DNA from 3 places in the Rhizobium sp. AN73 genome. Region 3 is predicted to be linked to each of the others. Evidence: predicted binding sites of a transcription regulator. Region 3 holds the regulator's gene; each other region holds the start of a gene.
The links. The regulator LexA, encoded in region 3, represses DNA repair genes until DNA is damaged. The targets are predictions, from matches to a motif close to TGTTCNNNNTGTGTTCNG.
Positions count from the first base shown of each region.

Region 1: the regulator LexA is predicted to act here: its motif matches at 855-872, upstream of RBH10_RS21305 (2'-5' RNA ligase family protein).
Region 2: the regulator LexA is predicted to act here: its motif matches at 1,176-1,193, upstream of RBH10_RS19090 (MazG nucleotide pyrophosphohydrolase domain-containing protein).

Region 1 is NZ_JARWME010000002.1:2,311,136-2,313,402, forward strand. It holds gene RBH10_RS21300 (isoprenylcysteine carboxylmethyltransferase family protein) at 124-825, shown strand; gene RBH10_RS21305 (2'-5' RNA ligase family protein) at 944-1,612, shown strand; gene RBH10_RS21310 (hypothetical protein) at 1,749-1,916, opposite strand; gene RBH10_RS21315 (ArsC family reductase) at 2,149-2,267, shown strand, end outside.
Region 2 is NZ_JARWME010000002.1:1,847,511-1,849,777, reverse strand. It holds gene pdxH (pyridoxamine 5'-phosphate oxidase) at 1-95, shown strand, start outside; gene RBH10_RS19095 (sulfite exporter TauE/SafE family protein) at 261-1,040, opposite strand; gene RBH10_RS19090 (MazG nucleotide pyrophosphohydrolase domain-containing protein) at 1,195-1,500, shown strand; gene RBH10_RS19085 (hypothetical protein) at 1,555-1,932, opposite strand; gene RBH10_RS19080 (HAD family phosphatase) at 2,042-2,267, opposite strand, start outside.
Region 3 is NZ_JARWME010000002.1:1,220,664-1,222,930, forward strand. It holds gene RBH10_RS15995 (VOC family protein) at 1-482, opposite strand, end outside; gene lexA (transcriptional repressor LexA) at 694-1,416, shown strand; gene RBH10_RS16005 (glutathione S-transferase family protein) at 1,873-2,267, shown strand, end outside.

The DNA.
Region 1 (2,267 bases), 1.1 Mb from region 3:
TTTTCATCAGTATTTCGGCGGTCTTCCGCAGAGCCTCCACCCGGTTTCACTTCGGATCGGTGTCGGGAATCCGACAGGTGAGATTGCATTCAGCCTGCCGAAGACATTGAGAGGAGCCCGTCGATGACCTCCAATGTTGACCCAAAGCCAATGTCACGCACTGCCGTGATCCTGTACCCCATCAGTCTGCTACTCGGCCTCATTGCGCTGGTCTTCCTGCCCGCGGGCCGGATCGACTGGCTTCCGGGCTGGATCTTCGTTGCGGTCATCATCGCCGCGTTCGCTCTTTCCGCGCTGGTATTGGCGCTTGTGAACCCGGTCATCTTCCGCGCCCGCAGCCGGTTTCAGCCGGGCACCAAGCGATGGGATCTGATACTCGTTACCGTCATCCTTTTGGCTTTTGCCGCTGAAATCCCGCTTGCGACGCTTGATGCCGGTCGGATGGGATGGTCCGCCGTGCCGCTCTGGGTCGTCCAGATCGGTTATGTCCTGCTTGTCGGCGGTATCGCCGTTACGGCTTGGGCTCAGACCGTCAATCCGTTTTTCGAGCCGGGTGTCCGTATCCAGAGCGAGCGCGGGCAACGGGTGATTACATCAGGCCCTTATGGTTTCGTGCGCCACCCCGGTTATACCGCCGCCATCGCCATGTTCATCGGAATACCGCTCGCGCTCGCTTCATGGGTGGCGCTGTTGCCGGCTGCTCTGGCAATCGCCGTGCTGGTCCTGCGCACCAGCATGGAGGATCGTCTGCTTCAGGCCGAGCTGCCCGGTTACGCCGACTATGCACGCGAAAGGCGCTATCGGCTGCTGCCCGGGATCTGGTGATACCGGCATCCAGCAACACTCCACTCATTTGTTCTCTTTTTGTTCTTTGGTTTTTTCCCGTGTAATGATAGTGTCTTGCCCTTGGCAAAAGCCACGGAGCATCGTCATGGGTCATGAGTTGACGGCGGAACAGGCACCCGAACAGTTCATCCTTGAGGGATTTGAACCCTCGAAAACGCGGCGCGCTGCTACCGGCTCTCGCAGCAAACTTTTCTTTGCAATGAAGCCGCCATGGGCCATAGCCGAGAGGATTTTTACCGATGCGGCCGATCATGCAACCGGACGAACACGACGTAAGGCCTATCCCGCCGAACTGTTGCATATAACGCTTGTGGCTATTGGCGGTTTTCAGGCGATTCCGCACGGCCTGATAAACAGGCTGCAGACAGCAATGGAGGATGTGAAGGCCCGGCCAATCTCCGTCACGCTGGACAGAAGCGCGCTTTTCGGCAATCGAAACAGCCTTGCGCTACACAATGTTGGAGGTTTGCCAGCGATCTCCAGTCTGGCTGCGATGATACGGCGCACGTTGAGGCGACGGAACCTGCCCTGCGCCCCACAGCAATCGCTGACACCACATGTCACGACAGTCTACGGATGCGGGAAGATCGATCTGATGCCGATCAGGAACCCGTATTGCTGGCTAGCGGGTGATTTCGAACTGATTTTCAGCCATTACGGCGAAACACGCCACGAATCTTTCGGGCGATGGGCGCTGCTGCCGGATGCGGACGATTACCCACAAACTGCGGCGCAACTGGATTTATATGCACCTGAAGCGGCATAAACATTGGCGAGGCAATGCCGCCTCGCTTCATATCTGAGGGCATGAAGCACGTCCGTGCAACCGGAATGCTTCAGCTATTCATGCAAATCCAAACCACAACCGCACCGCAGTCCGGTTCGAAATTGCTCTCACCCTATTAGAGCTGAACCTTGTCGAAAGCCTTGCCATCGATGCCGAGGGCTTCGAGGTCAGCGCGGGCGGGCTTGCGATGCGCACGAACAGCGGCCGAAACCGAAAGTGCTGCACCGAGAACGGCGAAGGTTTCACCGAAGAAGTCACGCGATGTCTTTGCAACCTGACGCATTTTTCTCTCCATATTTGATGGCCAGATAATGGGTCTTTTGGGCCTTCTCTACAACTCATGATGTAGCAGGGAAGCCATGCAGCTTAGCTCGCGCTCGTTTGGATGTCAGATATTACGCCTTTGCATGGCTCATGCTTTGCACGTCAAAAAGGGCGCATGGCGCCTCCGGCAGCGGGTTGAATAAGACGGATATTTTGTTATGCCGTTGGACCAAGACAAAGAGGCGGACACCATGACGGTCACCATTTACGGCATCAAGAACTGCGACACGATGAAAAAGGCCAGAAGCTGGCTCGAAGCCAACGGCGTCGACTATTCTTTCCATGACTACAAGGCGGTCGGCATCGACCG
Region 2 (2,267 bases), 630 kb from region 3:
TCTGGCACGACCGCAAGTTCCGCCTGCACGACCGCGTCGAATTCCGTCGCGAGACGCCGGACGCGCCGTGGTCGAAGGTTCGCATGTATCCTTAAGGGCAGCGAAGGCGGGCTGTTGGTGAGATATCTCGCCAAACTCGACGTCATTCTCGGGCTTGACCCGAGGATCCATGGTCGCCGCTGATTGTGGATCCTCGCCTCAAGGGCGAGGATGACGGAGAGGGAAGCGCACTGCCGCTGCAGGCGCTCCCTTTTCTCCGTCTATTTCAGCAGCGAATCAAACAATGGCAGCCCGATGACGGCGGAAATGGCGATCAGGCCGTAGCAGATGCGCCTGAATGCCGCCTCGTCGGCAAGCCCGTGCAGGCGCGCCCCGGCATAAAGACCCGCTCCGTAAAACGGCAGGGCCAGCAGGAAAAAAACGAAGACATCGGCGGTGAACAGACCACCGAAAAAATAGCTGGCGGTGGAAATCACCGTCGAAATCGCGAAATAGAGAATGACATTGGCGCGCACGAAAGCGCCTTTGAGGGCGCCACCAAGCCAATAGGCGACGATGGGTGGACCACCCAATTGTGCCGCGCCGGAAAACAGCCCGGCAACAAGCCCGGTGAACAGGGTCAGCGGCGTTTTCGGCCGGCCGCTGTAACGCCAGCCGGACACCAGAAACAGCAGCAACACGACGACCACGACGGAAATGATCCAGCGCAGGGTCAGGGGATCTCCGTTGGAAAGCAGGAGTGTGCCGAGCGGCACGCCGACAAGCGCTCCGGCCGCCATGGTGAAGACTTCGCGCCTGTCCGCCATGCGCCAGGCAGGTGGTATCATGCCGAGTGTCAGGACACCGTCCACCACCAGCAGAACCGCCGAGGCGATGCGTGGCCCGACGATGGCGCTCGCCAGCGGAATGAAGATGAGGGCAGCACCGAAACCCGAAAAACCGCGGGCAAGGCCGGCGAGAAAGGCAGCGCCCGCAAACATCGCAAGCAGCGACGGGCTATGCGCGGTGATGAGAGCAGAGAAAAAATCGAGGTGAGACATGGGCGATGGCACGGTTGTTCGAATACCTTTTCTCTATCCCGCTTGCAGGCGCATGTCGCGGAAATTTCCGTTCATGGTTGCACGACGCCCTTAAGGGTCGACGCCGTTGAAGAATCATGATTAGAGTTGTAGCGCAGGAACAAAGGATGAACAAATGCTTGCTGACATGATGCGTCGGTTTGAAGAGGCCTCGCAAAAATATGCCGCTGAAAACGGAATATTCCGCGACCCGGACTGGTACATGCTGAAGCTTCAGGAAGAGGTTGGCGAGGTCACGCAGGCCTGGAACCGACTGACGGGGCGGGGACGCATAAAGGGCAGGAGCAAAGAGGAGATGAAGCGGGATCTGACCGATGAAACCGCCGATCTCCTCGGCCACGTGCTGTTGCTGGCCCATTATAACGGTCTCGACATCAAAGCTTCGATAGAGCGCAAGTGGCGTTTTACGCCACCGGTATGAAAGTTTGCGGCGAGGCATCCAACCTTTGCGCTACCGGTTCTGTCACCGCTGTGATTATGAGAGCGAGACGATAAAGAACAGAATAGCGAGAATGGTGGCTACGGGCGTCATGACCCGCCGCTCCGCACGGCTTCGCGACATTGCGTTCAATCCGATGCTCACCGCAAGAGTGCAGGCGATGATCCAGATGCCGGCTTCGATCCAACCTGCCGGCCACAGAGTAATGAAGCCTGCCTTTTGCAACGGAAATGATGCCGCAAGGGCGTAGATCGCGACAGATGCCAGGCTGGCAATGCGTTGCGTGGCGGGAAGAACCCTTTGCTCGCCGCCCCAGGCGAAGCGACCGAGGGGCGCACCCGCCGCAAGGGCAATCTGAAATGCGCAAAGAGCGAGCAGTATAAGCGTCGTGAGCGACACGGCGACAAGCAACATGACCACTCCGTTTATGGATGCGCCGACAAATGAATTCGAACAGGATCGGCCTGTCAGCCGATATGCTCGTCACCATAAGGACCAATGGCTAAAGGCATGTGACGCACTTTCATACCTCTGATGACGGCGCCTTTTGCAGAAGGCCTGCAACCACATGAAGGTCGCTTGAAACAGCGATGCATTTTTCCCGCATTTCCTCGGTCGGCGGTGCGACGTCAGGCACCATGATCGTCATCATGCCCGCCGAAGAGGCGGAGCGGACGCCGTGCCAGGAATCTTCGAGCGCGAGGCAACGGCCCGGATCGATGCCGAGACGTTTTGCGGCGGTCAGATAG
Region 3 (2,267 bases):
AATGCTTGCAGCCGTTGGCAACTGAACAGGAAGAAATCCGCCGCAGCCCCGATTGCCGCGAAAGCCAGCCGGAACGCCGCCTCGCTTTGCGACCCGTCAGGCATCCGCACCGGCCGCGAAAACTGGAATACATCGCCCGCCGACACGCCAGAGGTCAGGAACCTGTCATGGTCGGCAAGTGCGTCTTCGGTTCTGGCGACGAGGGCAGAAAAACCCTCCTGCCCGTCGCGCTGCCGGAAAGCCCGATCCCTGCCGGTGAACACATCTCCCTTGTCCACTGAGGCAGTATACTTAGCCGGATCAGCAACTGAGAGCGGCTCCAGATAGGTGCCGTCGGTGAAAAAAACGCAGGCATTTTGCGTGCCGAAGGGATGAAGAGCCTCCGGTGCGACCGTAAATCCAAGGCTGGCAAGACGTTTCACGGCAACGCCGATATCCTGTACCGGCAGAACGAGATGATCGACGTTATGGGATTTCATCATGACCTGCTTCCTGCGCTGGCGCTCCGTCCGGGCATGCCTGAACGATTTGGACCGCAGAAAAGCACAATCAGGCGCAAAGAAGCAAATCATCAAAACAACAGATAGCAGCTTCACGAAATTTTAGGGGATTGCGGAACACATATGGAACATATAGTGTCCGTTCTGTATTTGTTTCGCGACTTCCACGACGATTCTAAAGGGTGTTTTCCTCATGCTCACGCGCAAACAGCAGGAATTGCTTCTCTTCATTCATGAACGAATGAAAGAGTCCGGCGTGCCGCCCTCCTTCGATGAAATGAAGGACGCACTCGATCTTGCCTCCAAATCCGGCATCCACCGGCTGATTACTGCGCTCGAAGAGCGTGGATTCATTCGCCGGCTACCTAACAGAGCGCGAGCGCTGGAAGTCATCAAGCTGCCTGAGGCCTATACGCCGGGCGCAAGGCCGCAGCGCGGCTTTTCGCCGAGCGTCATCGAAGGCAGCCTTGGCAAGCCCAAGGCGCCGGAAGCGGCCCCTGCCCCCAAGACGCCGGCCAACGATCTCGTCGGGGCCGTCACCGTGCCTGTCATGGGCCGCATTGCCGCCGGTGTGCCGATTTCCGCCATCCAGAACAACACCCATGATGTGGCCGTTCCGGTGGACATGCTCGGCACGGGTGAACATTACGCTCTTGAGGTCAAGGGCGATTCGATGATCGAGGCCGGCATTTTCGACGGCGACACCGTCATCATCCGCAATGGCAGCACCGCCAATCCCGGCGATATCGTCGTGGCGTTGGTGGATGACGAGGAAGCGACGCTGAAGCGTTTCCGCCGCAAGGGCGCGTCCATTGCACTCGAGGCAGCAAACCCCGCCTATGAGACCCGCATCTTCGGACCGGACCGGGTGAAAATCCAGGGTAAACTGGTGGGGCTGATCCGCCGTTACCATTGATCCAATGGAACCGGCCGTCACCCCTTTTTGTAACGGGTGTCATTGTGAAGATGACACTCGTGCAAGTGGGTGTGGCTGGTGCCGAATGAGGCACGGTCTGCTGGTATACGGAAGATGTGTGTCACCCGGCGGATCGGCTTACCGTGCCCCGTAAAATTCAGATGCGGCTTTCGCCTCAATGTTTCTGTTTCGCGGTAAGCGCAACGGCAAACATGCTTCTGGTGCCATCGGCGCGGGAACGATCGAGGGGCTTTGGGCAAGGCTGCGCGAATCTGTTCAATCTCGTCGTGCGCTGAGTTCTTCATTGCCACCCGCTGGTGACATATCGCAGGATGCAGCTCTCCGTACTCCGTTTTACCACTCATCAACAGCGCTTATGGGTGCCATGGAATATTTTCGATATTCCGTGAACGCTTGGCAGGTGTAGAAATGCGCGTCATATCCGGGAGATACGCCATGTACGATCTTTATATCGCCAACAAGAACTATTCTTCATGGTCGCTGCGGCCGTGGGTGTTGATGCGCACACTCGGTATCGCCTTCGATGAAAAGCTCGTTCCATTCGGCGAAGGCGTCGCCTTCACCACATTTTCGCCAACCGGCAAGGTGCCCTGCCTTGTCGACGATGGTGTAACGGTGTGGGAAACGCTTTCGATCGCCGAGTACCTTGCCGAAAGACACCAGGGCATCTGGGCAAGCGACACGAAGGCAAGGGCCTGGTCACGGTCGGCCGCAAGCGAGATGCATGCCGGCTTTTCCTCGCTGCGCAATCTCTATCCCATGTCGGTCGGCGTCAGGATAAAGCCGAAGGTTGGCGATGCCGGGCTGGCGGCCGACATAAAGCGCATCGA